DNA from 2 places in the Massilia scottii genome. Region 2 is predicted to be linked to the other one. Evidence: riboswitches for the same ligand, from Rfam matches in the RefSeq annotation. Region 2 holds a riboswitch; the other holds the start of a gene.
What was found. A riboswitch is a leader RNA that binds a small molecule or an ion and turns the genes downstream of it on or off. The one in region 2 is predicted to bind thiamine pyrophosphate.
Positions count from the first base shown of each region.

Region 1: it holds a riboswitch for thiamine pyrophosphate, as region 2 does, so the genes downstream of both, RBA41_RS12960 (TonB-dependent siderophore receptor) here and thiC (phosphomethylpyrimidine synthase ThiC) in region 2, are expected to answer to the same signal.

Region 1 covers NZ_JAVCWM010000008.1:35,612-50,742, reverse strand. Annotated here, with positions in the region: gene RBA41_RS12985 (WG repeat-containing protein) at 1-2,601, opposite strand, end outside; gene RBA41_RS12980 (WG repeat-containing protein) at 2,676-4,436, opposite strand; gene RBA41_RS12975 (S46 family peptidase) at 4,651-6,798, shown strand; gene pnuC (nicotinamide riboside transporter PnuC) at 6,885-7,481, shown strand; gene RBA41_RS12965 (AAA family ATPase) at 7,478-7,999, shown strand; gene RBA41_RS12960 (TonB-dependent siderophore receptor) at 8,051-10,159, opposite strand; TPP riboswitch at 10,236-10,334, opposite strand; gene RBA41_RS12955 (iron-containing alcohol dehydrogenase) at 10,403-11,560, opposite strand; gene RBA41_RS12950 (glutathione S-transferase) at 11,690-12,400, shown strand; gene RBA41_RS12945 (MFS transporter) at 12,555-13,760, opposite strand; gene RBA41_RS12940 (hypothetical protein) at 14,201-14,338, shown strand; gene RBA41_RS12935 (LysR family transcriptional regulator) at 14,404-15,131, shown strand, end outside.
Region 2 covers NZ_JAVCWM010000006.1:234,594-249,724, forward strand. Annotated here, with positions in the region: gene RBA41_RS10575 (class III lanthionine synthetase LanKC N-terminal domain-containing protein) at 1-2,472, opposite strand, end outside; gene RBA41_RS10580 (hypothetical protein) at 2,481-3,254, opposite strand; gene RBA41_RS10585 (hypothetical protein) at 3,350-3,796, opposite strand; gene RBA41_RS10590 (S-(hydroxymethyl)glutathione dehydrogenase/class III alcohol dehydrogenase) at 4,088-5,194, opposite strand; gene RBA41_RS10595 (response regulator) at 5,284-5,682, opposite strand; gene RBA41_RS10600 (DNA-binding transcriptional response regulator) at 5,697-6,284, opposite strand; gene RBA41_RS10605 (ANTAR domain-containing response regulator) at 6,586-7,221, opposite strand; gene thiE (thiamine phosphate synthase) at 7,258-7,905, opposite strand; gene thiD (bifunctional hydroxymethylpyrimidine kinase/phosphomethylpyrimidine kinase) at 7,926-8,663, opposite strand; gene RBA41_RS10620 (thiazole synthase) at 8,681-9,487, opposite strand; gene thiS (sulfur carrier protein ThiS) at 9,505-9,711, opposite strand; gene thiC (phosphomethylpyrimidine synthase ThiC) at 9,714-11,639, opposite strand; TPP riboswitch at 11,710-11,815, opposite strand; gene RBA41_RS10635 (S8 family serine peptidase) at 12,208-13,773, shown strand; gene RBA41_RS10640 (MGDG synthase family glycosyltransferase) at 13,860-14,987, shown strand; gene RBA41_RS10645 (SRPBCC family protein) at 14,984-15,131, shown strand, end outside.

The DNA of each region.
Region 1 (15,131 bases), on a different contig from region 2:
ATGTGTCCAGGCGCGCAAGGCATGCCAGCGGCTTCCGGTGCCGTCCGCCGCTTCCGCATCGCGCGCGATAAGCGCGTTGGCCACTGCCTCCCTGAGCGCATCGGGCACTGTGGCAAACGCGTCTTCGTTCTTCAGAACCGCCCGCGCGCACAGCTCCTCCGTCAGCAGCGCGGGCGGGATGCGTGCGATCAGCTTCGGGTTGCCCCGGCTGGACACGTACTCGGCAAGTTCAGGCGTGATCGCCGAACGGGCAATAAAATAGAGGTTGTTGATGTTCGCGGCCAGCGCCATGCCGGCGATCTTCTCGCTGTGCAGCCACCACGGCACATGGCGGATATTCGCATCGTTGAACAAGGCGGTCTCGCACGTTTTCTCGTCGAGCAGGCAGCCCCAGATATGGTCCAGGCACGCATGATCAAGCTCGGTGGGGATGGCCGAATTGCGCGCGTCGTAGTACTTCCATTCGGGGTTGCCGGCATATAGCGAGCGCGCCAGGGCCAGGCCGTCGGCGGTCATGGCCACCGGCGGGATGTTCGCTGCAGCCGATGCGTCACGCCGAATCAGTGCTTCCAGCCGTGCGGCGGTTTGCAAACGCGGCGGCAGGAACGGGTAAGCGCGGAGGTCGGACTCGATGGCGGCATCGGCGATTGGGTCGTCGATCAGTTCCTCGGGCATGGTAAGTATGGTTTCAGGCGACGCGCGTACGCGCGCCGGCCAGTTGCCAGTGTCTGGTGCGTGATCGCCGTCATCGTCGTCGTCAACGCGGTAGGCCAGGTCGCGGTCGGCTAGAGCTGCTTCCAGCGTCTCTTTCGACGGTGCGCAAGCCAGCCAGATGTGGTGCCATACGTCGCCGTCGCCATAGCCGACCTGGGTGGAAATTCCCAGCCAGAGCTGGTTCGATTCCGGCCGCGCCGATTCTGGTCCTGCCATCGGTTGGGCAAGCTGGATACACCACGCCACGGTGTCGGGCGTGGCAGCTTCGCCGGCGTAATCGGGGTCGCGCTCCGGCGAGCCGAAACGCTGCGTCAGGCGTGCCACGCAGCGCGCATGCATCGCTTCCATCAGCGCTTGCCGTTCGGCGGCGAGAAACTCATAGCGGGCGTTTTCGTCCTCGTCGAGATAGGAGCGGAAGATGCGGTGTCGCGTACGTAACAACTTCGCCAGCTGCTCTTCGTTGCTGAGGCTATCGTCATACTCCTCGAAGTCATCGTTATTGTTGTTGTCGATGGTTTCTTCGTCCTCGCCGCTTGCCAGCATCTGCAACAACCCATCGATATTGTGCAGTTTGTCCTCGGATGCCTGCACCATCGATTCGGCCAGCCCGGTCAGATCGTCGAATTTCCCGAGCTCAGTGAGGAGGGAATCGGCGGACGCGGAGAAGAAGAACGTCGGCGCATGCAGCACGTCGTTCGGCGCGCCTTTCCACAGCAGTTGGCCGGCGCCGTCGTACAGCGCGGGGTATTTGCCCTCGGGGCAGGGCTCGGAATACCAGCGGTAGGCGATGCGCGCGTCGCGGTCGATCAGGGCGATGCTCCTGGCGGGAGGGGCGCCGTCCGGCCGGGCGACGCGCGTGTCGCTCGCCAGGAAGGCGACCAGCGGTGTATTTGCTTCCGACGGAACGACATGCGCATGCTGAACCTTGAGCGGTTCGATGACGTCGGCGGGCGTCGCGACGAAGGTGCCGTCGGTGCGCGCGATACCCCATGCAGGCGCTTGCGTTGCACTGCGCAGATGCGCGACCGCGAAGCCGTCGGCGTTGAACTGGTCGCACCAGTCCAGGGAAGCGTCGAATGCCAGCGCGCCTTGCGCGGTCATGCACGTGTGATGGGAATCGACGGCAATCCCGCACTGCATGGTTTGCGACAAGCGGTCCATGTCGCGAATGACGAGCACACCATGCGTGTCGAGATAGCCGTCATGGTTGTACGACTCCCTGCAGAAGGCAAGATTGTCGTCATTGAAGTCGTGGATTTGCTCGTAGGACGGCTCAAGAACCCATTTGCCTTGCTGGTTGATGAGGCCATACTTGTTGTTTTTCTCGGTCGCCGGCGCCACGCCTGCCGGCGCGAACGCGTACGGCAATGCAAAGCGCGGCGCGATCGCCCAGGCGCCAGTGCGGTCGATGTAGCCGTATTTGCTGGAGGTGCCGCGCGCGGCGGCGAGGCCGACCACGCTGAACGAGTTGGCGAGGCCGAAGCTGGCGTCGAAAGCGAATTGACCGCTCATGTCGATGTAGCGCCATTTGTTTCGTCCCATCTGAACGGCGGCCAGGCCTTGCCGGAACGGTTCCACCCGCATGAACTGAGCCGGGACGGCGACCTTTCCGCTCAGGTTCCGGTATCCCCATAAGCCATCTTCGCAGAAATGCGATAGTCCTTCGCTGAACGGAAGCGCATATTCGAGTGTCGGCGCCACCACCCATTCGCCTTTGGCGTTCAGATAACCGTACATGCCGTTGACGGCCATCGCGGCGACAATGGTCCCTCCTGCGTCGTCATCAAGAAATGGCCCGAATACTTGCAGCAGTCCGGGGGACGCGACGTGGACCTGCCCATCGTGAAGCACGAGCAGTTCGTTCCACTCGTCGGTTGGTCGCATCATGTAGTTTCGGATGAGGGTAGGCTGGGTAATCATATGTCGCATGTTTCAGTCGATTGGGCGGTGATAGTGGGCGCTCAGGGCGCGCGGTGGCTTGCCAACGCCGACTCCAGCGCTTCCCGGGATGGTGCGCAGACGAGCCAGATGTGCTGCCATGAGTCGCCGTCGCCATACTCGCTGTCGGCCCAGATTCCCAGCCACAGTTGCCCGATACGCCAGGCTTGCGTGTCCGGCGCCGGTGCGGCGCCAGCGTAGTCGGGATCGAGCGAGGGCGGGCCGAAATGCGCGGCCAGGCGCGCCACGCAGCGCGCGTACATCGCCGTCATCATGTCGTGGCGCTCGTCATTGAGGAATTCAAAACGCATGTTCTCGCCCTCGTCGAGGTAGGAGCGAAAGATGCGGCGCCTGGTGCGCAGCGATCGTGCCAGCCTGGCACCGGCGTCGGGGTCGTCGTCCTGGTTGAAGACGTCGTCGTTGCCGGTGGTGTAGGCGTAAGCGTCTTCTGTCTCCTCTTCGCCGTTTTCCACGGCTTGCAGCAGCGCGCCGATGTTGTGAAGTTTGGCATTGGTTGCCGCGACCATCGTTTCGGCATACGGGACCAGCCCGTCGACGGAGCGCACTTCGACCAGCAGCGCCTCAGCGTACGCGCAGAAGTAGGGCTGCGGCAGTTGCAGCGTGGCGCACGGCGGGCCTTGCCACAGCAGGCGGTCCGCATCGTCGTACAGCGCCGCGTAGCTGCCGTTGGGGCCTGTTTGAGCGCGCAGGCGGAACATGACGCGGGCATCGCGGTCGAGCATGGCGATGCTGCCGTCGCGTGCGAGGAAAGCGACCAGTGGCGTGTCGGCCTGTGATCCGGCGATGTTGTGGTCCTTGTCCGTCAGCGGTTCAAGCATGTCGGCTGGCGCCATCGCGAAGGTCGCATCCGCGCGTGCGATGCCCCACACTGGTCCCCGCGCCGCGTCACGGGCGCGCGCAAGCGCGAAGCCGTGCGGGTTGAAGTCGCCGAACCAGTCCAGGGTAGCGTCGAATGCCAGCGGGCCGCGCGCAGTCACGTATCTGAGGTTGTTCAGCACAACGATGCCGCTGCACATGGTCGGCGACAGCTTGTACATGTCGCGGATGACCGGAACGCCGCTCGCATCGAGGTAGCCTTCGTGATTCCGGCCAGCCTGGAAGTAGGCCAGACCATCGTCGTTGAAGGCGTCGATTTGGCTGTGGCAGGGCGCCAGCACCCATTCGCCCTGCTGATTGATGATGCCATACAGCTCGCCGTTCTCGGTGGCCGGGGCCACACCGAGCGGCGAAAACGGCGCCGGCCACTCGAAGCGCGGCGCGATCGCCCACGCGCCGCTGCGGTCGATGTAGCCGCATTTGTAGGTCGAGCCGCATGCCACGGCCAGGCCGGCTGCAGTGAACGGCCCGGCATGGGGCAGGATGCCGTCGAACGCGAACTGCCCGCTGGTATCGATGTAGCGCCATTGACGGTTGCCGATCATGACGGCGGCCAGGCCGAAATTGAACGCTTCCGCCTTTTCGTACTGGGCCGCGATGACCACGGCGCCCTTCAGGTCGCGGTAGCCCCACAGGCCCTGGTCGCAAAAGCGCGCCAGTCCATCGCTGCCGAACGAACGCGCGTCTTTCAAGGTGGGTTCGACGATCCAGTCCCCGCTGGCGTTAAGGTAGCCATGGCGCCCGTCGACAGCGACTGCCGCCACGATGGCGCCGCCGTCGCCGTCGTCGCAAAATTTACCGAGCACCTGCAACAGGGCGGGGACAGGCTGGCGCACCTGGCCGTGATGAAGCACCAGCAGATCGGGTGGCTCGCCCGCTGCTTTCATGGGGTTTCTGATGAGGATAGGCGGTGTAGGCATGGAGCGAGGGTAATTATTTATTAACTATTGATTGTAACGCAGGACTTTGAAGATGCCGCCGCCCCGCCGGCGACCATTCGCTCCCGGCGCGCCGTCCGTCAATACGCCCCCGACAAAATCATTTCCACCGCTTTGCATCAGCGATATACTCCCCGCTTGCTTTTATCTTCTGGGGTATATCTTGTTGAAATCCATCGCCTTACCCGTCGCCCTGCTCGGCGTATTCGCTACCGCGAATGCCGATGAAGGCCAGTGGCAGCCATACCAGCTTCCGCAACTGTCGTCGGAACTGAAACGCATCGGCATCACCATCCCTGCCGAGAAGCTCGCCGACCTGTCCAAGCACCCCATGAGCGCCATCGTGTCGCTGGGCGGCTGCTCGGCCTCGTTCGTGTCCGGCGATGGACTGGTGGTCACCAACCACCACTGCGCCTACGGCGCCATCCAGCGCAATTCGACCGCCGACAAGAACTACATCGTCAACGGCTTCCTCGCCAAGACGCGCGACGCCGAACTGCCGGGCGGCCCGAATACCCTGGTCTACGTCACCGAAAAAGTCGAAAACGTCACCGACCGCGTGCTCAAGGGCCTGTCGCCGTCGATGTCCGGGCGCGAGCGCAACGAAGAAGTCCAGAACCGCATCAAGGCCCTGACCGCCGAATGCGAGACCGACAAAGCTTACCGCTGCTCGGTACCGAGCTTTCACCGCGGCCTTGAGTACTACCGCATCCGCCAGCTGATGATCCGCGATGTGCGCCTGGTGTACGCGCCGTCGGACATGATCGGCAATTTCGGCGGCGACGTCGATAACTTCGAGTGGCCGCGCCAGACCGGCGACTACGCCTTCCTGCGCGCCTACGTCGGCAAGGATGGCCGTCCGGCCGATCCGTCACCGGACAATGTGCCGTACAAGTCGAAGGACTTCCTGGTCGTCTCGGCCGAAGGCCTGAAGAACGGCGATCCGATCCTGCTGGCCGGCTATCCGGGCCGCACCAGCCGCTACAAGCTGCCGTCCGAGATCCGGTTCGCGCGTGACGCCAATTTCCCGGTGCGCGTGGCCGAAATGCAGGCCGACCTGGCCGTCATCGCCGCCGCCACCAAGGGCAGCGCCGCCCACGACGTGCGCTACGCCAGCGTGGTCAAGAGCATCAATAACGTGCTCAAGAAAACCCAGGGCCTGCTCGATGGCTTCGCGCGCAAGGACATCGCCGCGATCAAGGATGTGCAGGACGCCGAATTCCGCGCCTGGTTCAACAAGCCGGGTAACCAGCAGGGCGTGTCGCCAACGCTGCTGGCCGACCTGGACGCCGCCATCGCTGCCGACATGGCGCTGTCGGAACAGGAATTCGCCTGGTCGGTCGCCGGAAACAGCGACCTGCTGAAGAGCGCGCGCACGGTTTACCGCCTGGCGCTGGAAGCGGCCAAGCCCGACGCCAAGCGCGAAACCGGCTACCAGGAGCGCGACCTGTCGTTCATCAAGGCGCGCCTGACCCGCCTTGAGCAATCGTACGTGGGCAGCGTGGACGAGGCGCGCTTTGCCGCCGGCCTGCAGCGCTACCAGAAGCTGGCCGCGAAGATGCATCCGCAAGGCCTGGACGCGCTTCTGCCGGCACCTGGCGCCGTCGGCGCGCTGTACAAACAGTCGGAGCTGGGCGACACCGCCAAGCGCCTGGGCTGGATCGGCAAGGATGCGGCGGCGTTTGCCAAGTCGGACGACGCCTTCATCGAGCTGGCCGTCAAGCTGCACGACGTGACCATGGCGCTGGAAAACCGCCGCAAGGAAATCGACGGCAATCTCGAACGCATCATCCCTCAGTACATGTCGGCCGTGATCGCATGGAAGAAATCGCAAGGCAAGCCGGTCTACGCCGACGCCAATTCGACCCTGCGCGTGACCTTCGGCACGGTGGCGCCGTACTCGCCGCGCGACGGCATCGTCAAGGGGCCGTTCACGACCGTCGAAGGGATCGTCGAGAAGCACACCGCGGCCGAGCCGTTCAACGCACCGAAGCCGCTGCTGGACGCGGTCAAGGAAAAGCGTTACGGCGTTTTCAAGGACCCGGTGCTGAATACGGTGCCGGTCAATTTCCTGTCCAGTGCCGATACCACGGGCGGCAATTCCGGTTCCGCAGTGATGAACAAGCGCGGCGAACTGGTTGGCCTGAACTTCGATTCGACCTATGAATCGGTGACCAAGGACTGGTACTTCGACAGCGACATCACCCGCGCCATTCACGTGGACATCCGCTACATGCTGTGGGTGATGAAGGAAGTCGACCATGCCGACAACCTGCTCAAGGAAATGACCATCAAGTACCCGCGCAAATAAATGCGGTCGAGGTGGGGGCGGCGTCCCCACCTTTTGGAAAGCGGCGCATACGCTACAATTGCGCCACTTTCCGCCACTCCCTCCGTATGAACGAATCCTTTGTCCTGCTTGGCCTGGCCACTACACCGATCGAACTGACAGCGCTGGTCCTGTCGGTCATCACCGTCGCGCTCAATATCCGCCAGATTCACTGGGCGTGGCTGTTCGCCATCGCCTCGTCGGCCGTCTACGGCATCGTCTTCTTCAACGCGCGCCTGTATGGCGACATGGGCCTGCAAGGCGTGTTCATCGCCGTGTCGGTGTGGGGCTGGTATCAGTGGCTGTATGGCGGCGAGCAGCATGCTCCGCTGGTGGCGACGCGGTCGAGCCGCCTCGGCTGGATTGGCGGTATCGCCGGCTGGCTGGTGCTGTACGCCGTGATCGGCTACGCGCTGTACAGGTACACCGACACCGACGTGCCGCACATCGACGGTTTCCTGACGGCGGGCAGCCTGCTCGGCCAGCTGCTTTTATCGCGCAAGAAGGTTGAAAACTGGATCGTGTGGATCGTGGTCGACGTGCTGTATGTCGGCCTGTACATCCACAAGGACCTGCATGCGACGGCGGTGCTGTATGCGGCGTTTGTCGTGATGGCGTGGTTCGGATGGCGCGCCTGGGTGCGCATTGCGGACGGCAAGCAATGACGCAGGTGCTGCGGGTTGCCATCCTGGGCGCGGAATCGTCTGGAAAATCGACGCTGGCCGCGGCGCTGGCGGCGCACTTCGGTACCGTGTGGGTGCCCGAGTACCTGCGCGAATTTGTCGATACCAGCGGCCGCGTGCCGCAAGAGAGCGACCAGTTTTCGATTGCGCAGACCCAGATGGCGCGCGAAGACGCGGCGGCTCGGCAAGCCAGCCGTTTTCTGTTCTGCGATACCACGCCGCTGATGACGGCCATTTACAGCCGCTGGTACTGGAACAGGGTGGATGCGCAGTTGTCGTTGCTGGAGCAGCGCCACGCGTATGCGATAACGCTCGTGACGGCGCCCGATGGGCCTTGGGAAGCGGATGGGCTGCAGCGCGAATCGGAGGCGGTGCGCCAGACGATTCACGAGCAGGTGGTTCAGATGCTCGATGAGCGGGGGATCAGGTATTCGCTTGTCACAGGTAGCCTGGAAGAGCGGATGGTGCAGGCGGTACGGTTACTCACCGCGTTCCGCTAACTCTTCGCCGTCGTTTCTGGCAGTGCCAGGAACGACGGTTGTTGGGCTTACTTAAAAATCAAACTGCGCCGACACCCGCACCGTACGCGGGGCACCCGGCAGCAGATATCCGCCCAGTTCCTGCGTCACATCGCGCCAGTAGAACTTGTCCGCCACGTTGTCGACCGTCGCACGTACCGTCGTCGACATACCGGCGATACGCGTCGCGTACGCGGTGCCCAGATTGAACACGCTGTAACCCGGCACCATCGTCTTGTTCTCGATGTCGAACGCCTTTTTGCCGGTGTACTGCCACATGCCGTTCACCTTCAAGCCTGCGATCGCCGGCACTGCATATTCCAGCACCGTCGCCGTCTTGAACTTCGGTACGTTGGTCACGCGCTTGCCGTCCAGCGACGCGGTGCCGGTACCTTCCTGCTGCGTGTCCAGCGCCATCAGCGAGACGCTGTACTTCACATCCTTGCCGGCCTTGCCCTGGGCAGCCAGTTCCAGCCCGCTGTGTTTTTGTTCGCCGCTGCGCACGAACGTATTGGCCGCGTTGGTGTATTCCAGCCCTTTTTCGATGCTGAACACCGACGCCGACATGCTGAGCGCCTCGTTGACCATCGCCTTGACGCCAAATTCCACCTGTTTCGAGCGGCTCGGTTCGAGCGACGCGAATTGATTGGTGGTGCGCTTGGGCGCCACGCCGCCGTGTTCCATTCCGTGCGCCAGCGAGCCGTAGATCGTCCAGTCGGGCGTCGGGTTGTACACCAGCGCGACGTTCGGCAGCAGGAAGCTGGTGTCGGTGCTTGCATTGCGCTTGATGGCGGCATAGCGCAAGCCGGTGTGCAGCTTGAACTGCGCGCTCAGCGACAGGATGTCCTGCACCACAAAGCCGCGTTCATGGTCGTTCAGGCGCTCCGTGAGCGGCCCGGTCGTGCGGCTCGCATCCACCGGCGGCACGATCAGGTTGTTGTAGATATTGCTGAAGCCGACGTAGTCGTACACGTATTCGCCGGCCTTGTCGCTGCGTTCAAGATAAGTCGCGCCGATGGTCAGTTCGTGGCCGATTGCGCCGGTGGCGAACTTACCCTGCAACAGGGCTTGCGCGCCGAGCGGCGACTTGCGTTCGCCCACGCTCTGGTAGTCGTACACGTCGTAGTCGCCGTTCGAGCAGTAGCCCGGATAGAAACCCTCGCCTTCGTTACTGCATCCGTAAGGGAATGCAGTGAAGTCGTCGCGCTTGAATTCATGCTTGTTGGCGGTAATGGTGGTGCGCCAGGCGTCATTGATCAGATACTCGAAGCGCAGGCCGATATTGCTGGTGCGGGTGTCGACCGGCTTGGTCCACGGCTGCTCATTGAGCAAGGTCTTGGCCGAAATATTGGCCGGCAGCGCGACGCCGCGAATGAGCTGGTAGCCGGGCGCGGTGATCTGCGATTTCTTCTGGTAGTCCATGTCGAGCTGCAGCAGCGCCTGGGGCGAAATCTGCCAGTCGAACGCGCCCGACACGAAGGAGCGCTCGCCGTCCGCACCCTTGACGTAGGAGCGCAGGCGCTCGCCGGCGGCGTTGACGCGGTAGCCGAAGCGCTTGTCGTTGAAGCGGCCGCCCAGGTCCACCGCGCCGTACACGGTACCGCGCTCGCGCGCTTCCACGGTGACCGAGCGCAGTGGCGTGTCGGTCGGGCGCTTGAGCGCGTAGTTGACGATGCCGCCCGGCGCGGTCACGCCAGCCTGCAGGCCGGACAAGCCCTTGAGGATCTCGATGCGCTCCTTGTTTTCGAGCGGGATCTGGGTGTCGCCCGAGATGGCGATGCCATCCTTGCGGTAGCTCGCGCCGTTATTGAGCGCGAAGCCGCGGATCGAGAACTGCTCGGCGTAGCCGACGGCGTTGTACGAATCGCTGACGCTGGCGTCGAACTTCATGGCGTCGGTGCTGTTGCGGATGCTGTAGTCCTGCATCTGCTCGCGGCTGATCGACATCACCGTCGCCGGCGTGTACAGCAGCGGCGTGTCGGAGAAACCGGCCACGCTGGCGCGGTCGGCGGCGATCTGCTTGGCGCCGGTGACGACGACTTCCGGCATCGACTGCGAGGTCGTTTGCGCGTGAACGGAAAAGGCGAACGCCTGCACGATGGACAGGGCGATGACGGACTGCTTGAATTTTGGCGATGACATAGTGTGCTCGTATTACGCGCCGGCGTGCGGTGCGTTGCTTGAAAAAGCCGGAGCCAACGGGGGAGCAAACAAAGGAGGGGACTACTTTGCGCTTTCCTTCGCTGGCATTATCCAGATCAGGTACGGAGGGTATCTCTCACCCGGAAAGTGAATTCCAGGACCCCTAGCGAATGTCGATTTTATCACAGCTGGCACGGGCGGAGGGGGCCCGTGCCAGCGTGTGCGGCGTGCCTGACGCCGGTGTTACAGGCTCATTTCCAGCACTTTGCGGCTCACGTCGGGCGTGACGTCGCGCTGTTCGCCGAGTTTGACCATGCGGTGCGCTTCAAGGGCGTTCAAGATGCCGTCGAGGTCCTTGGCGCCAAGGCCGTAGTCGCCCAGGCGCGTTTTCACGCCCATCTGCTCGAAGAATTCCTCGGTGCGGGTGATGGCCGCTTCGATGCGGGTATCTTCATCGCCACCGGACAGATTCCACACGCGTTCGGCGAACTGCAGCAGTTTGGCGCGCTTGCCCTCCTTGCGCACGCGCAGCATGCTCGGTAATACGATGGCGAGCGTCTGGGCATGGTCGAGATTATGCAGGGCGGTCAGCTCGTGGCCGATCATGTGAGTTGCCCAGTCCTGCGGCACGCCGGCGCCGATCAGGCCATTCAAGGCGAGCGTGGCGCACCACATGACGTTGGCGCGTACGTCGTAATCGTCGGGATTGGCCAGTGCCTGCGGGCCTTCTTCGATGAGCGTGAGCAGCAGGCCTTCGGCAAAGCGGTCCTGGACCTTGGCACCGACCGGGTAGGTCATGTACTGCTCCATCACGTGCGCAAAGGCGTCCACCACGCCGTTGCCGACCTGGCGCGTGGGCAGCGAATAGGTTTTGCTCGGGTCGAGGACCGCGAACTTGGGGAAGCACTTGCGGCTCATGAACGAGAACTTTTCGTGCGTCGATTTGCGCGTAACGACGCCGCCGCTGTTCATTTCGGAGCCGGTCGCGGGCAGGGTCAGCACCGCGCCGAAGGGCATGGCGGCGACGATATTGTTACCTCGTTTTTCGAGGATCGTCCACGGGTCCTCTTCGAGCAGGGCGCCGGCGGCGATGAACTTGGTGCCGTCGATGACCGATCCGCCGCCGACGGCGAGCAGGAAGTCGATTTTCTCGGCCTTGACCTGGGCGATGGCGCGCATCAGCGTTTCGTAGCTGGGGTTCGGTTCGATGCCGGCGAATTCGGTGACGGTGAAGCCGGCCAGGGCGGCCAGCACTTCGTCGTAGACGCCGTTTTGTTTGATGCTGCCGCCTCCGTAGACGAGCAGCACGCGCGCGGACGCGGGGATCTGTTTGGCGATGGCGGCGATCTGGCCCTGGCCGAACAGGATCTGCGTCGGATTGTAGAAGTCGAAGTTGAGCACGGTGGTTCCTTGTATGGGCAAACGGGTGGTGGGAGATTATCGCTCAAGCACGGGATTCTTGCGGGAGGCGGGCGAAAACGGCGGATGGGCCATAATCATCCCTCGACCGATCCATGCATGGGAGGCACGATGACGTACGAACTTTATTACTGGCCGACGATCCAGGGACGCGGCGAATTCATCCGCCTGGCGCTGGAGGAAGCCGGCGCCGCGTATGTCGACGTGGGACGCCAGAAAAATGGCGCCGACAAGGTCGCCGCCGCCCTTGCGGCCCAGGCCACGCCTTCGTTCGCGCCGCCTTTTCTCACCGCCGGCGCGCTGACCATCGGCCAGACCGCGAACATCCTGCTGTACCTCGGCGCCCGCCATGGCCTCGCGCCGCGCGCCGAAGCGGGCCGCTTGTGGGTGCATCAGTTGCAGCTGACCATTGCCGATCTCGTCAACGAAGCGCACGACACCCATCATCCTGTCGGCGTGTCGCTGTATTACGAGGATCAGAAAAAGGAAGCCAAACGCCGCGCCTCCGACTTTATCGGGAACCGGATCCCCAAGTTCTTGTCTTACTTTGAGGGTGTGCTGCAGCAGCCCAAGCGCCGCGGCGGGTTTTTGGTGGGCTCGCGCCTGTCCTACGCGGATTTGTCCATGTTCCAGGTGATGGAGGGCTTGCGCTATGCGTTTCCCAAGGCAATGAAGCGGCTGGAACCGGACTATCCCGGGCTGGTCGCGCTGCACGACCATGTGGCACAGCGGCCGAATATTGCCGCCTACCTTGCCTCGAAGCGGAGGATTGCGTTTAACGAAGACGGCATTTTTCGGCATTACCCCGAACTCGACCGCTGAGTGCGGGGGAGTACGCCGGTCGGGTGATGGGCGACACGGCACAGGCGGCGGGTTCTGTCGCAGCCCGATGCCTGTGGCCGCAGGCTGGCAGCCTGTAGTCGCGCGCGGGCAGCCGGTGGTTGTACGCCCGCAGGCTCTGGCCGCACGCCCGCGCTCAGTGCGCCGCGACCGCGCGGCTTGCGCCAGCCACATGCACCAGTCCGTCGCGGCGGTCGAGCCAGCCGGCCAGCGTCGTCAGTCCCAGCGCGCCGACCACGACGATGGCGCCGATCCACGGCGTGGCCATCAGTCCGACGTGCGCCACGATCAGCCCGCCGCCCCAGGCGCCCAGGGCGATGCCGACGTTAAAAGCGGCAATATTCAGGCCCGATGCCACATCGACGGCCTGCGGCGCGTCGCGTTCGGCACGTTGCACCACGTACACCTGCAGCCCGGGTACATTGCCGAAGGCAACCGCGCCCCACAGCAGCACCGTGCCCAGCGCCAGCCACATGTTCGATGCGGTAAAGGTCAGCAGCAGCAAGACGGCGGCCAGCAATGCAAACACAATCTGCAAGGCTTTGATCGGGCCTTTCTTGTCGGCTAGTTTGCCGCCCCAGATATTGCCGAATGCGACCGATACGCCGTAGACCAGCATCACCAGGCTCACGCTCGATGCCGAAAAGCCGGACACTTCCTGCAGGATCGGGGCAAGGTAGGTGAACGCGATGAAGGTGCCGCCGTAGCCCAGGGTGGTCATGGCGTACACCAGCAGCAGGCGCGGCTTTTTGAGCACGGCCAGTTGCGTCATCAGGCTCGCTGGCGGGCTCATGGCGATGGTGGATGGCACCAGGAAGTAGCTGCCGATAAATGCGATCACGCCCAGCAGCGCTACCGCCAGAAAGGTCGACTGCCAGCCGAAGCTTTGGCCGATCCAGGTGCCCAGCGGAACGCCGGTAACCAGCGCGACGGTCAGGCCGGCAAACATCAGGGCGATGGCGCTGGCGGCTTTTTCCTTGCTCACCAGGCTGGTGGCGATGGTGGAGCCGATCGAGAAGAATACGCCGTGCGCCAGGCCGGTGAGCACGCGCGCGGCCATCAGGGCGAAGTAGCCGGGGGCCATCCAGGCGACCAGGTTACCGATGGTGAACAGCGCCATCAAGCCGAGCAGCAACTGCTTGCGCGGCACGCGGCCGGTGAGGGCGGTCAGGACAGGCGCGCCGATGGCCACGCCCAGCGCGTACAGGCTCACCAGCAGCCCGGCGGAGGGAACGGACACGCCAAGGCTGGCGGCAATGTTGGGGATCAGGCCGACGATGACGAATTCGGTGGTTCCGATGGCGAAAGCGCTGAGTGTCAGCGCCCAGAGTGCGAGTGGCATGGATTCTCCAGTTGAGGCGGTTTGCGATGCCATGCAGTGTGCTCGGAAACAGAAGGAAGAAAAATGCCCCACGGCACACTAGACTTTTGACTGGGAGTCACTAATGAAAGGGTTTGGGATGCATTCATCCCGCCTGTGCGAAGGCAATGGGGAACGATTACGCGCTGTAGTCCGGAACTGAGCAGCCGCAGCTCGATGCAGGCGTGCGCGGCCAGGTCCTCGGGCGATGCGGGGGCCGGATGCGTCTGCAGATAGGCCGGCGCAGCCACGACGGCCATCGCCACGGATGGCACCTTGTTCACCGGCAGCGCGACCGAGTCCACCATCGTGAAGGTCCGTCCGGGCGCCAGCGTTGCCGAGCCGTTCATTGCGGCCGGGGAGGGCGGGTTGATGTCGGTGCAAGGCTTGCTTGCCGACGATGCTGCCGGTCGCCTGTACGCTTGCAGCGCCGACCATGGCGTTTCAAGAGCATCCTGTTCGGCAAGCGAGGCGGGCAGGCGGCCGAGCCGTTTGCGCTGCGCAGCATTGCCCTGCCTGAAACCCTGACGGATGCGGCCGTGGCCGAGATGGCTCCCTGAAACCCCTGTCGCCGCTCTCCCGTACAATGCCCTTCTGACATGAGCCAAACAGGGGAGAGCCAGCAATGATCGACGTCGAAGCGCTGAGTGCGTTTGCCGCAGTCATCGATACCGGATCATTTTCCGCCGCCGCCGAACGGCTCGGGCAAACGCCATCCGGCATCAGCCGCGCCATTGCCCGTCTCGAATCCCAGCTCGGCATGACGCTGATGCACCGCACCACGCGGCGCCAGGACCTGACCGAAGAGGGCGACTGGCTGCTCGGCCGCGCCCGCAAGATCCTGGCCGAACTGGAAGATACCGAAGCACAAGTGTCCGCGCGCCGTTCCCAGCCGTCCGGGCTGGTGCGGGTCAACGCCGCCACACCCGCGCTCGACCATCTGGTTGCACCGCTGGTGCCGGCCTTTCTGGATGCCTATCCCCTGATCCGGCTTGAACTGGCCAGCGGCGAAACGCTGGTCGACCTGATCGAAGAGCGGGCCGACGTTGCCATCCGCATCGGCCAGTTGGCCGATTCCAGCCTCAATGCGCGCCGCCTCGGCAGCAGCGCCCTGCGCCTGCTGGCCGCGCCATCGTACCTGGCCCGGCATGGAATGCCTGCCACGGTGCATGAACTCGGCGCGCACCGGCTGCTGGGTTTTACCGCGCCGGCCTCGCTCAACACCTGGCCGCTGGCGGACGCGGGCGGGGAGGGCGTCAGCGTGACGCCGGCCGTGACTGCATCGAGCGGCGAAACGCTGCGCCACCTGGTGCTGGCGGGGACTGGCATTGCTTGCCTGGCGGATTTTCTGAC
Region 2 (15,131 bases):
GCCCAGCGCCTCGGCGCCTTCCAGCAAGATTTCACCGAGGCCGCCCAGTCCATGGCAGATGGTGAGGTTGGGCGCGCGCAGGGCGGGATCGATGCCGTCCAGCGCGCGCCGCGCGAGCTGCGCCGCCGCCGGATCGTTGGTGAGCCGGTACGCGCGCAGGAAGGTCAGCGCGATGCCGGGCGCCCCATGGCACCACCAGTTCCAGACGGCGCCCTGGCGGTCGCTGTAGCGCCACTGGAGCGCCGCCGCCCCGTCGGCCGGCAGCGCATGCTGTCCGAGCCAGCGCAGGCCACGGCTGGCGGCCGCGCGGCTGCTGGCGTCGCCAAAGCGCTCGCCATGCTCGAGCAGGAAGAACACCATGCCGGCCACGCCGTGGGCAAAACCGCTCAGGGTTTCGCCGGACATGCCGGGCACCCCCTCGGGCATGACCCAGGAACCGTCGGCCGCCTGGGACTCGGCCAGGTAGCGCGCGCAGCGCTGCGCCATGGCCAGCGGAGCGTCCGTGCCAAGGCTGTGCGCGCACATGAGGGCGGCCAGGCCCTGCCCCGCCGCGCCGTGCGTGACGTCGGGCCAGGCGATGGGCGCGTCGAACACCCGGGCCATCCAGTCGTCGATGCGCTGCGTCGGTGCGATCAGCCTGGCGCGCACCGCTTCGGCGATGCAGACGGCCACGCCGGCGTCGCCGAAATGCAGGCCGGGCATGCCGTGGTCGGGCGTCCGGGCGTCCGACAGCAGCCAGGCCACGGCCTGGTCCACGGCCTGGGCGGCGCCGTCGATGGCGATGCCGGCGCGGCCAAGACGCGCGAGCGCGTACACCACGCCCGCAACGCCGCGGTTGGCGCCGCGCCGCAGTTCGTACGAGGAAGCCTGTTCCTGCCCGCCCGCGGAATTGGACAGGCCCGCCGACAGCCACAGGCCCGATTGCGGGTCGCGGAAGGCGTGCCGCAGCAGGCCCAGTCCGGCGCCCCGGGCGCAGGCTGCGAAGTCGTGCTGCTGCGGCGCGCCAGCGGGCGCGGCACCGGCGCACAGGCTGGCCTGGTAAGCGGCCAGCTGCCGCCCGAACGCGGCCAGCGCGGGGCGCGCCAGCGGATCGTCGTCCAGGCCGGCCAGCACCACCGCCAGCAGCGCGTCGGGCACCGATGCGGTCAGGTGGCGCAGGTTGCGCACGCGCGATTCGCCGCGCGCAAACAGGGTGCGGCGCGGATCGAGGCCGGTCAGGGCGAACAGGATCAGCGCCGCCGTCGCATGGATATCCTGCGCGAACGCGGGCGCGGCGCCCGCTTCCTGTTCCGGCGCCATGAAGCCCGGCGTGCCCTTGCCGAACACCGGAGCGCAGTCGCCCACATGCTGCGCAATCTCCAGGTCCAGCAGCCAGGTTTTCCCATCGTCCCCGAGCCAGACGTTCGACACGCTCAGGTCGCGGTGCACGAACCCGGCGCAGTGCAGCCCTTGCACCGCGTCGACCAGCTGGCGCAAGGCGTCCAGCAGGCGCAGCTTGTCCTGGTGGCCGGCGGCGCTCCAGGGACCGCGCTTCAGGCTCGCCTGCACCACCGTTTCCAGGTCGGCGCCAGGCAGGAAGGCCATCGGCAAATAGCCGTTGCCGTCGACCTCGAAGTACGGGTCGCACGCGGGCACCGGCACCATGCCGCCCACCTGCGCGTGGATGGCGCCCTGGCGTTGCAGGCGTACCCGGATGTCGCGTCCATGGATGTCCGACAGGCAGTGCTTGCGCCCTTCCTTGATCACCCTGCCGGCCACGCTGTCCTGCGAGCGCGCCAGGATGGCCAGGTAGACATTGCCTTTGGCATGATGCTTGATGACGTCGACCAGCACATAGCCGGGCCCGAACGTGGCCGGACCACTCGGCCTCTGGGCATCGGCCGGTGCCGCCGCCGGCGCGACCGGGGGGGCGAACGGGCAGGCGACAAAGGATGGCGGCACGAAAGGCTGGGTGTAGGCGTCGGCAATCAGGTCGCCGTCGGCGCCCCTGATGTACAGGTGGTGCTGGCCGAGCAGGTCGCGCTCGACGATGGTGTTGAAGCCGCCGTAGCGCGCATACACCAGATTACCGAGGGCCATGTCCGACGTGATCACGGGGCCGTTGAAGCCTTCGGTCGCCTGTACCAGCTGCATGGCGAGCGCGCTGGCATCGACATCGCTGGCGGGGTAGATGGTGCAGAATTTGCCGACCTGGGTGGCGCCCAGGTTCCCTTCGTTGAGCAGTCCCAGGATGGTGGCGTCCCTGGCGATCTTGAATGGCACCTGGCGGGCCCGCAAGACGGGAATGATGGCGTCGAGCAGGGCGTGCGCCTCGGCCGGAACGCCGGACACGTGCAGTTTCCAGCCCTGCACGCGGTCGGTGCGGTCGACCTTGAGCCACACGCCGCCGATCTCGGGCGACAGGCCCCAATCGTGCAGGTGGTCCAGATAGGAAGTGCTGTTCGGCAGCGCGCTGTCAATTGATGGATTCATGTGGTGGCTCATTTCCAGACGAGGTAGGCGTCATCCCAGACCTGGCCGGCGGCCCGCGCGCGTTCGTTGCGCCAGAGGTCAAGGCCGAGGTAGCGGGCGTCGATGTTCGTGGTGAAGCCGCAGCTGTCGCCGCAGGTGTTGCCGCAACTTGTAGCGGTGCACGTGACGTCGCAGGTGGAACCGCCGCAGGTCACGCCGTCGCAGGTGTACGAGGTGCAGGAACAGGTGTATTGGGGGCCGCATGCGCCGAGGGCGAGGTCTCCGCCCGGGAGCCTGGCGACCGACGTGCCGAACGGCCGTGGGCTGAGCGCGCGCAGCCTGCCGCCGCCGATGCTATCGAGGTAAGGCAAGGTGCCCATGGCCGCATCCGGATCGGCGATGAAGGTATCGAACAGTTGCTCGTTGTCGCGCAAGTCGCCGACCAGCCGGGCGAACGGGGTGCTGCCGGGGTTGGGGGCAGCCGGCATGCGCGCGGCCGATCCGGCCGGCAAGTTGACGGTCTCGCCGCAGCTGGCACCGCAGGTGCTTATTCGGCAGGTGGCATAACAGGTGATGTAGCAGGCACTGCCGGTGCATCCGCAGAGGGCGGCGGCCCTGTCTTGCAGGGCAGTGGCATCGGCGATGAACGCTTGCGGATCAATGGCCCCGATCGCGCGCCGCGTTGCCTCGTCGAGGTAGGTCAGCGATCCCAACGCGGCATCGGGATCGGACAGGAAGGTATGAAACAGTTGCGCGTCGCCGCGCAAGTCGCCGACGAGTCGGGCGAGAGTCGTTCTGTCCATGGCGGGCTCCTTGGTGAAGCGGCGGGACGCCGAAAGCAATGTGAGGCGCCGGACCGGCGTGACGCCTCACATTGCTGCGCTAATGCGTGCGCGGATCAACGGCTCCAAGGGTTGGCCGGATTGATGATGACGCCACCGAGATCGGTGAAATTGGTGGTGTAGCCGCAGCTTTCGCCGCAGGTGTTGTCGCAACTGCTCGAACAGGTGTTGCCGCAGCGTGCCAGCTCGCTCCGGATGCCCGAGAAATAGTTCACCCCGGGGGCGGCAATCGCCGCCTCGGCGGTCAGGTTGGTGGTGTAGCCGCAACTGCCGCCACAGGTGTTGTCGCAGCTGCTCGAACAGGTATTGCCGCAGCGCTGAAGCACGCCCAGTGCGCTGGCAATGAGGGCTGCCGGATCCTGGCCCACCAGGGCACCTTTCGCCCGGCGGTCAAGGTCGGCGACCTGGTCTATCACTTTTTCCGGGCTGAAAATCAATTGATGGAAAAACGCGGGATCGGCTTTTGCCTTCGCGACCAGATCATGAAATACTTTGGGATCCATTTGAAACCTCCACAAGAAGAAGCACAACGTGGAACATGGGGTGCTAGCTGCATGGCTACGGGTGAAACGACACCCCGGGGAAGTTCAATATAGTTCCGCGACAGGACTCAATGCATGATCGGCGTCAGGCCGGACCTTATGGCGCGCCAAGGAGGCGCCAGCTTGCTGGGGGGAAGCGCAAGTGTGCGCCGGCAAGGCGGCGCGGACGGGAGCGGCAACGGGCAGGCCCGCTGCCGATGAGCAACATGGCATGGCGCCGCTTGCGCAAAGGCGGTAGCGGCGGTAGCGGCGTCAGTACAGCACGACCGAGCGGATCGACTCGCCGCTCTTCATCAGGTCGAAGCCTTCGTTGATGCGTTCGAGCGGCAGGCGGTGCGTGATCAGGTCGTCGATATTGATCTTGCCTTCCATGTACCAGTCGACGATCTTGGGCACGTCGGTGCGCCCGCGCGCGCCGCCGAACGCGGAGCCTTTCCATACACGGCCCGTGACCAGCTGGAACGGACGGGTCGAAATCTCCTGCCCCGCCGCCGCCACGCCGATGATGATCGACTGGCCCCAGCCCTTGTGCGACGATTCGAGCGACTGGCGCATGGTGGTCACGTTGCCGATGCATTCGAAGCTGTAGTCCGACCCGCCGTCGGTCAGCTGGATGATCGTGTCGACCACGTTTTCCACCTTGGACGGATTGATGAAGTGGGTCATGCCGAACTTGCGCGCCATCGCTTCGCGCTCGGGGTTCAGGTCCACGCCGATGATCTTGTCGGCGCCGACCATTTTCGCCGCCTGGATCACGTTCAGGCCGATGCCGCCCAGGCCGAACACCACCACGTTGGCGCCCGCTTCCACCTTGGCCGTAAACAACACCGCGCCCACGCCGGTGGTGACGCCGCAGCCGATGTAGCAGATCTTGTCGAACGGCGCGTCCGAGCGCACCTTGGCCAGCGCGATCTCGGGCACCACGATGTAGTTCGAGAAGGTCGATGTGCCCATGTAGTGGAAAATCGGCTTGCCGTCGATCGAGAAGCGGCTGGTCGCATCGGGCATCAGGCCGCGCCCCTGGGTCGAGCGGATCGACTGGCACAGATTGGTTTTTTGCGACAGGCAGAATTTGCACTGGCGGCATTCGGGGGTGTACAGCGGGATGACGTGGTCGTCCTTGCTCAGGCTCTTCACGCCAGGGCCCACGTCGACCACCACGCCGGCGCCTTCGTGTCCGAGAATGGCGGGGAAAATCCCCTCCGGATCGGCGCCCGACAGCGTGTAGTAATCGGTGTGGCAGATGCCGGTGGCCTTGATTTCGACCAGCACCTCGCCCTCGCGCGGGCCTGCCAGGTCGACTTCTTCAATCGTCAGCGGCTGGCCCGCCTTCCATGCAATCGCTGCCTTGGTTTTCATGTTGTTCCTGTCCCTCAGATGATCGGATCGCGCCGCGCGGGCGCACTTCCGCCATCATATCAAGCTGGAACCAAGCGTGCATCTTCCGTTCAAGCCGCGGCAAGCGCGTGCTGCTCCCACAGCGAGTGCAGCTGGCCGGTCAGGCGCAGCGGCATCAGGGGCTTGGGAATGACTCCGATCGCCCCCGCCTCGGCATAGCGCCGCACGTCCGCCTCCGATGTCAGGCCGGTCACGAACAGTGCCGGCGTCTCGGCCAGGTGCGGCATGCGGCGCAGCATGGCCAGGGTGGCGAGGCCGTCCAGTTCGGGCATCATCACGTCCAGCAAAATCAGGTCGGGCTTGAAATCCATGGCGGTGAGCAGCGCTTCGCGCCCGGAGCCGCAGTCGCGCACCTCGAATTTGCCGATCACCTCCAGCACCAGCTTGGCCGTGGTGCGCACGTGCAGGTCGTCTTCGACGTACAGGATGGTCTTGAGGCCGTTGTTCATGCCGGTGACCATGCCTAGTCCCCCGCCGTCATGCCGGGCGCAATCCCGAGCATGGTCGAAATGGTGCTCCACAGCTGGCGCGGCGAGGTCCATGGCTTGGGCAGGAAGGCGCGCACCGGGTCGCGCGCGTCGGGCAGGCGCGCCGAGTACACCAGCAGGGGCGTCGTCAGCAGCTCGGGCAGCAGCGCGCGGCCGTCGCCGTCGGACAGGCCGGGATCGAGCACCACCAGCGAATACAGTTGCGTGCCGAGCAGGTGGCGTGCCTCGGCGATGGTGGTCACGTGAGTCACGCGCGCTTCCGGCTGCAACAGGGTGGCCAGCACCAGCGCGGTCTTTTCATCGCTGTCGATATGCAGCACGCGCGGCACATTGCGAGCGCAGCCCTCATGGTCGCCCGGGCCGGCATCGCTCGCGCAGCCGAGCACCAGCGCCGCGTCCATCAAGGGCGCGGTCACGCGCGGTGCCTCGGCGTCCAGGGGGATAAAGGCGAAACCGACCTCGCGCCGCCGCGGGGTGTGGGAAAACAAGGTGCGGCGCTCTTTGGCGACCACTTGCGGGCCAGCGTCGGAAATGCAGAGTTTGTAATTAGCGGTCGCTTTCATGACGACCTCCTTTCTGAACCGTTTCGATCGACATCCTGCATCGCACGGCGCGGCAATAGCGCAAGCGTGGCGACATCAGGGGAACAATCGGCGGAGCTGGGCCGAAAACATCTATCGGCCGCAGGGGAAAGGCGGCGCTGAACAGGGGCGGACAGGAGCGGGTCAGGGCTCAGTCGCGCTACAAACTATGTGAAGAAATGCAAGTCACAGCACCAAGTGTAGCAAAGTTTTGCTCTACGGGAACAGTGTGCAAGATTTTTATTTTGAAAGCGTCCGCAACACGCAACGCCTTCGCGTCGCATCACTTCGATTTGAGACGACTGGCAAAACCGGCATGCAAACTGTTCAACGTTTCTTCGGCGGCCAGCAACTGGTCCGCCACTTCGTTGATCTTGCGCCGGCTCGAACGCGCATGGTCGCGCAGCACCTCGAAGGCGGTGTTGCGGTCGGTCTGGAATTTGCCCATCAACAAGCCCACGGCCAGGCTGGTTTCGCGTCCGGCGGCCAGGGCGGCGTTCAGGTTCAGTTCCGTGCGGCGCAGCTGGCGGATATCGTCGGCGCGCGCAAGACCCGCCTCGAAGGCTGGCATCAGGCGCTCGGCGTCGACCGGCTTGACCAGGTAGCCGAGCGCGCCGTAGGCGGCTGCCTGCTTGCTCGATTCGCTGTCGCCGATGGCCGACAGGAACATGAACGGCACCGTGGTGTGGGTCTTGAGGTGGTGCGCCAGTTCCAGCCCGGTCATGCCGGGCATGGTGATGTCGAGCAGCGCCATGTCCGGCTCGCCCGCGACGATCTGCTGCAGCGCTTCTTCGCCGGACGACGCGGTCACCGTGTCGTAGCCGGCATGGCCGATGACTTCATTGAGAAACTGCAGGAGCAGCGGATCGTCGTCGACGATGAGGATGCGGCGTTTCGCGACAGGGGCGGAAGTTGGCACGGAAGTCCTTTTACGCTATGGGGAAGTGTAAAAAGATTATACGGCCCCGGTCACGTTCGCGCACGTTTTCCGCTGCGCGCCGAACAAGGCATCGAACTGGCGCGCGCTAGCGCCCGGATCGGCGCTGCCATAGACCGATGTAATCGCCGCCACCATGTCGGCGCCGCGTTCGACCAGCGGCACGGCGTTGCGCGGCGTCATGCCGCCGATGACGACCAGCGGCAGCGCGATCTGGCTGCGCGCTTCCAGCAAAATATCCGGCGCGGTGGTGAAGCTGTAGCGCTTGACCGGCGATGGATAGAAGCCGCCGAAGGCCGCGTAGGTGGCGCCATCGCGTTCGGCCGCGCGCGCCAGTTCCAGGTCGCCGTAGCAGGAGGCGCCGACGATCTTGCCGGGTCCCAGGGCGGCGCGCACCTGCGCCACGGAGGCGTCGGTGCCGCCCACGTGCACGCCGTCGGCGCCCAAGGTCAGGCACAGGTCGAGGTGGTCGTTGATGACCAGCGGACGGCCGTAGCGGCGGCACAGCGCCAGCAACGCCGCACCCTGGCGCCGGCGCAGATCCGGGCTGGCGTCCTTGTGGCGGTACTGGACCAGCGCCACTCCGCCATCGAGGGCGGCGCGGGTGCAGTCGAGCAGGCGTTCGGTATCGTCCCAGTTGGGGGTGACCAGGTAAAGTCCGCGCATGGGGAGTGTCGCTTTCAGTGTCATAGTAAGGAAGGTAGGCGCCGTGGAATGCGCTGCCCGGGGCCGATCGCGAACGATTGCGCCAGGCTTTGATGGGTATAGGACTGGCCGCGTTCGAGGGCGTCAGACATCGATTCGCCCAGCGCCAGGCGGGCGGCAATCGCCGCCGCCAGGGTGCAGCCGCTGCCATGGAATTCGCCGGGCAGGCGCGGCCAGCGCCATTCCTGTTCGTGCCCTTCGCTGCGCCAGCGGTTGACGACATCGGGACCCTCGCCATGGCCGCCGGTGACCAGCAAATGCGGGCACGCCACCCGGCCAAGGGCGGCCGCTTCGCGCAGGTTCGGCACCACCAGCGTGGCCACGGCCAGCAGGGGCATGAGCGCCGCCAGGGCGTCGCCGCGCGCCAGCGCATCGCCATGGCCGCTGGCCAGCACCGGGTCGAGCACCACCGGCAGCGAGGGAATCCGCTGGCGCAGCTGCACGATCAGCGCGGCAATCGCCTCGGCGTTGGCGCGGTTGCCGGGGATGCCGAGTTTGACGGCTTTGACCTCGACCGTGTCGATCAGTGCCTGCGCCTGGCGCGTGAGCAGGGCGCAATCGACCGGCACCACGTCGTGGACGCGGTTATGGTCCTGCACCGTCAGCGCGGTGACCACCGGCAGCGCGTGCGCACCCTGGGCCGCGATCGCGGTCAGGTCGGCGGCGATGCCGGCGCCGCCCGACGGATCGAGTCCGGCGAACACCAGCACCGTCGGCATGAACGCACCCTGCCCTGTCACGCGACTTTGCCGGCCACCGGCGAGGACGGCACGGCGGCGAAGCGCTTGGGCATGCGTCCGGCCAAAAAGGCTTCGCGCCCGGCCTGCACCGCCAGGCGCATGGCGCCGGCCATGCGCACCGGATCGCGCGCGCCGGCAATGGCGCTGTTCATCAACACGCCGTCGCAGCCCAGTTCCATGGCAATCGCCGCGTCCGACGCGGTGCCCACGCCGGCGTCGACCAGCACCGGCACCTTGGCCTGCTCGATGATCAGGGACAGGTTCCAGGGATTGAGAATCCCCATGCCCGAGCCGATCAGGGACGCCAGCGGCATCACCGCCACGCAGCCGATTTCCTCCAGCAGGCGCGCCTGGATCGGATCGTCGCTGCAGTAGACCATGACGTCGAAGCCGTCCCTGACCAGCGCTTCGGCCGCGATCAGCGTTTCGGGCATGTGCGGGAACAGGGTCTTTTCGTCGCCCAGCACTTCGAGCTTGACCAGATTGCGTCCGCCCAGCAGCTCGCGCGCCATCTGCAGGGTGTACACCGCGTCTTTCGCGTTGTAGCAGCCGGCCGTGTTGGGCAGGATCGTGTACTGGTCGGGCGGCAGCACGTCCAGCAGGCTGGGAGCGTTGCGGTCCTGGCCGATATTCACGCGGCGGATCGCCACGGTGACGATGTCGGCCTGCGCGGCGTCGGTCGCCTCGCGCGTTTGCGCCAGGTCGCGGTATTTGCCGCTGCCGACCAGCAGGCGCGAACGGTAGGTTTTGCCTGCGATGGTGAGGACGTCGTTGCCGTCCCCGTTGTTATCGTTCATGTTCATTGTCGATTCCTTATCTGTCAGCCGCCGCCGATGGCGCGCACGATCTCGATTTTGTCCAGCGCCAGCACCGCGCGTTGCGGCCATTGCTGGCGCGGCACCACCTGGCGGTTGACCGCCAGCGCCATGGCCTGCCCGGGCGGCAGGCCAAGTTCCTCGACCAGGTCGAGCAAGGAGGCGCCCGGCGCCACGCGCCGTGCCTCGCCATTCACCTCGATCTCGATCACGGTCACACCTTTTTATAGAGCTCACCGCCCTGGCGCACGAATTCGATGGCTTTCACTTCCATCCCCTGGCGCAGCGCGCTTTGCTCGCTCACGTTCATGGTGGCGGCGTAGTCGCGTACTTCCTGGGTGATCTTCATCGAGCAGAAATGCGGTCCGCACATCGAGCAGAAATGCGCCACCTTGGCCGAATCCTTCGGTAAGGTCTCGTCGTGGAATTCGCGCGCCTTGTCCGGATCGAGGCCCAGGTTGAACTGGTCGTCCCAGCGGAACTCGAAGCGCGCTTTCGACAGCGCGTTGTCGCGGATCTGCGCGCCCGGATGGCCCTTGGCCAGGTCGGCTGCGTGGGCCGCGATCTTGTAGGTGATGATGCCATCCTTGACATCATCCTTGTTCGGCAGGCCCAGATGTTCCTTGGGCGTGACGTAGCACAGCATGGCGGTGCCGTACCAGCCGATCATGGCCGCGCCGATGCCGGAGGTGATGTGGTCGTAGCCGGGCGCGATGTCGGTCGTCAAAGGTCCCAGGGTGTAGAACGGCGCTTCGCCGCACTGGTCCAGCTGCAGGTCCATGTTCTCTTTAATGAGCTGCATCGGCACGTGGCCCGGGCCTTCGATCATGACCTGCACGTCGTGCTTCCAGGCGACCTGGGTCAGTTCGCCCAGGGTCTTCAGTTCGGCCAGCTGGGCTTCGTCGTTGGCGTCGTAGATCGAACCGGGACGCAGGCCGTCGCCCAGGCTGAACGAGACGTCGTAAGCCTTCATGATGGCGCAGATGTCTTCGAAGTGCGTGTACAGGAACGATTCCTTGTGATGCGCGAGGCACCACTTGGCCATGATCGAGCCGCCGCGCGAGACGATGCCGGTCAGGCGCGAGGCCGTCATCGGCACGTAGCGCAGCAGCACGCCGGCGTGGATGGTGAAGTAATCGACGCCTTGCTCGGCCTGTTCGATCAGGGTGTCGCGGAAGATTTCCCAGGTCAGGTCCTCGGCCTTGCCGTTGACCTTTTCCAGCGCCTGGTAAATCGGCACGGTGCCGATCGGTACCGGGCTGTTACGGATGATCCATTCGCGCGTTTCGTGAATGTGCTTGCCGGTCGACAGATCCATGACGTTGTCGGCGCCCCAGCGGATCGCCCAGGTCATTTTTTCGACTTCCTCGCCGATCGACGAGGTCACGGCCGAATTGCCGATGTTGGCGTTGATCTTGACCAGGAAATTACGGCCGATGATCATCGGCTCGACTTCCGGATGGTTGATGTTGGCCGGGATGATGGCGCGTCCGCGCGCGATTTCCTCGCGCACGAATTCGGCGGTGATGGTGTCCGGGATGCTGGCGCCGAACGACTGGCCCGGATGCTGGCGGCCCAGCAGCTGGGCGCTGCGCTTGCCCATCGGGCCGGACGCTTCGAGCTCCTGCAAGTACTCCTGGCGGCGCAGGTTTTCGCGGATCGCCACGTATTCCATTTCGGGCGTGATGATGCCGCGGCGCGCGTAGTGCATCTGCGTCACGTTGGCGCCGGCCAGTGCGCGGCGCGGGGTGCGCTGCAGCTGGAAGCGCAGCGCGGCCAGCGCCGGATCGTCCAGGCGCGCCTGGCCGTAGGCCGAGCTGGGGCCGGCCAGTTCCTCGGTGTCGCCGCGCTCCAGAATCCACGGCAGGCGCGGGGTACCGAGGCCAGAGCGGATGTCGATCTGCGCTTCCGGATCGGTGTACGGGCCGGACGTGTCATATATATACACGGGCGGATTCGGTTCGGCGCCGAACGAGGCGGCGGTATCGGACTGGCTGACGGCGCGCATCGGCACGCGCAGGTCGGCGCGGCTGCCCTGGGCATAGACTTTGCGGGAATTCGGGAAAGGCGCGATGGCGGCTTCGTCCACCGTGGCGGTGGCCGAATCGAATTTGAGCGGGGTTTTAAGCGGTGCGTTCATGTGGCTCCATTGCGTGCAGGAGCCAGCAAAGGAGTAGGAGCGGCCGGGATGGCAGCCGTGACGGCGCATCCATGGAACTCACTGGCTTCCCTTCGCTGGCATTATCCAGATCAGGTTCAGAGGGTGTTTCTCACCCGCGCGTCGCTCAGCGACTTGCAGGACCCCTAGCGTGTGCCGCCTTGCGGCAGCGAGCGTCATTATACCTGTTGATCGGCCGGACAAGATGGCTTTTTCGGCACGTCCGGCGCAGTGATCTGCCACAAGACCCGCGCGCACCGGAGTGGGACACTGAACAATCGTGGAGCGCGGATGGCATGCCTGACACGATTGCCGTTCCGGCCACATGATTGCAGTGTGAGGCGCAAAACAATATCACCAATTCTCACATCCGGCAGTGAGCGCACGGCAGGAATCGTGATTTTCGGTACAAAACAACAGTTGCATGACGCGCAAAACAACTTGTTTGATTGCTCTAATCGTTTCCCAATACACTTAATTTCTGGTCCCATGGGCACGCCAGTCACCAACGCCTGCGGCACCTTTGAAACGATCATTCCGGAGAACTGCCATGATGCATACCAAGCCTGAAATGTCCCCCATCGCCAGCGCGGTCAAACTATTGTTGGCCACCGTCGCAGTCGGCGTCGTCACGCATGCGTCCGCGGCGGCGGACACGACCCGCGTGATCGTCGCGTTCAAGCCGGGCAAGGCGGCCATCGTCAAGGCGGCGGTGTCGGGCGCTCACGGTGCGGTCAAGCACGAGATCCACGGCATGAATGCGATGGCGATCGAGGTGCCGGCCCAGGCCCTGAACGGACTGCTGCGCAATCCGAACGTCGAGTACATCGAGGAAGACGTGGTGCGCAAGGCGTTTGCCCTGACGTCGGCGTCGACCGGCACGCCCTACGCGACCGGCCAGCTGGTGCCCTACGGGATCAAGCTGGTGCAGGCCGACCTGCTGCCGGACGCGAACGCCGCCAACCGCAAGGTATGCATCATCGATTCCGGCTACGACCGCGCCCACGAAGACCTGAGCGCCAACAGCGTCGCCGGCGAATACGATGCCGGCACCGGCAACTGGTACACCGACGAAAACCATCATGGCACGCACGTGGCGGGCACGGTCGCGGCCATCAACAACAGCGGCACCGGCGTGGTGGGCGTGAACGCCAACCGGCTTTTGAAACTGCACATCGTGAAGGTGTTCGGCGCCGCTGGCTGGGCCTATTCCTCGTCCCTGGCGACGGCCGCCAACAAGTGCGGCAGCGCCGGCGCCAACGTGATCAGCATGTCGCTCGGCGGCGGGCGTGCCAGCAAGACCGAGCAGCGCGCCTTCGATGCGCTGGCCGCCAAGGGTGTGCTCAGCATCGCCGCGGCGGGCAACGATGGCAACACGGTGATCTCCTACCCGGCCGGCTACAGCAGCGTGATGATGGTCGGCGCGCTGGACGAGAACAAGGCCTGGGCCAGCTTCTCGCAGTACAACAGCAAGGTCGAAATTTCCGGCCCTGGCGTGGGCGTACTCTCGACCGTACCGATGAACAGCGGCTCAACGCCGTCGCTGACCGTGGGCGCCACCGTGTATGCGCCAGGGTCGATGGACGGCTCGCCCGTGAAAACGGCCAGCGCGCCGCTGGCCGACTTCGGCCTGGGCGACAAGGTCAACGCCGCCGTCTCGGGCAAGGTGTGCCTGATCGCGCGCGGCAGCATCGATTTCGCCACCAAGGTCGCCAACTGCCAGAACAGCGGGGGCGTGGGCGCGGTCGTGTACAACAACGTGGCCGGCGCCTTTACCGGCACGGTCGGCACGGCCACGCTCATTCCATCGGTGTCGGCATCAAGCACCGAGGGCGCGCAGCTCAAGACCCAGCTGGGCCAGAGCGCCACGGTGGCGGTCAAGCCGGCCAGCTACGCCTACTTCGACGGCACCTCGATGGCGACCCCGCACGTGTCGGCGGTGGCGGCGCTGGTGTGGAGCTACTTCCCGACCTGCAGCGGCGCCCAGATCCGCACCTCGCTCGGCAAGAGCGCGCTCGACCTGGGCACGGCGGGACGCGACACCAGGTACGGCTTTGGCCTGGTGCAGGCAAAGGCCGCCTACGACCGCATCAAGTTGATGGGTTGCGGGAATTGATCTGACGCCGGACCTTGCGGAGATGGTACGCTGATAGACTTTTGTTTATCCGGGGCGCCTGGCGCCCCTACCATCTCCGGGCAAGTATGACGAAAAAGATTTTGCTGTTAAGCGTTTCCGCCGGCGCCGGCCATATGCGCGCGGCCGAAGCGATCCGCGCCCACGCGGCGGCGGCGCCGGGCGGCATCGAGGCCACCCACCTGGACGTGATGGATTACGTGACGTCCGGCTTTCGCAAGATGTACACCGAGTTCTATCTGAAGCTGGTCAACAAGGCGCCGGCGCTGTGGGGCTACCTGTACCAGGCCAGCAACGATGCGCGCCCGGACAGCACCATGCAGCAGTTGCGGCGCGGCCTGGAGCGCCTCAACACGCGCGCGCTGATGCAGGCCATCGAGGATGCCCGGCCGGACGCCATCGTCTGCACCCACTTCCTGCCGGCCGAGATTCTGGCGCGCGCGATCCGCAAGCGCGGCTTCACCTGCCCGGTGTGGGTGCAGGTGACCGACTTCGACCTGCACCGCATGTGGGTGCACGAGAACATGGCCGGCTACTTCGCCGGCAACGAGGAAGTCGCCTACCGCATGCGGCGCTGCGGCATTGCGCCGGAACGCATCCACGTGACCGGCATTCCGATCATGCCGGCCTTCGGGCAGGTGCCGGAACGCGCCGCCTGCGCGCGCGATTTCGGACTCGACCCGGACACCACCACCTTCTTGCTGATGGGCGGCGGCGCGGGCCTGGGCAGCCTGGAGACGGTGGCCGAACGCCTGCTGAGCCTCGAAGGTACCTTCCAGCTGATCGTCTTGGCCGGTAAGAACGCCAAGGCACTGGCCGCGCTCAAGCTGCTCGAAGCGCGCTTTCCGGGACGCCTGCTGGCGCAGGGCTTTACCAATCACGTGGAGCGCCTGATGGCCTGCGCCGACCTGGTGATCACCAAGCCGGGCGGGCTGACAAGTTCGGAATGCCTGGCCATGGGCCTGCCGATGATCGTCAATTCGCCGATTCCGGGGCAGGAGGAGCGCAACGCCGACTACCTGCTCGAACAGGGCGTGGCACTCAAGGCGGTCGATGGCCCGACGCTGGAATACCGCATCGCCCATCTGCTGGCGCATCCCGGCCAGCTGGCCGCCATGGGCGAACGTGCGCGTGCGCTGGGCCGCCCGCATGCGGCCGGCGCTGTCCTGGCCCAGGTGCTGGGGCAGCCGGCATGAGCGCACGCGGACCGGTTGCCATGAACGCCACCTATTTGACCAACACCGTGACCAACATCGAAAAAAGCCTCATGACCACGACCAGACTATTCTTGTGCGCGGCGCTGTCCGCCGCCTGCGCCGGCGCTTACGCGGACCCCGGCA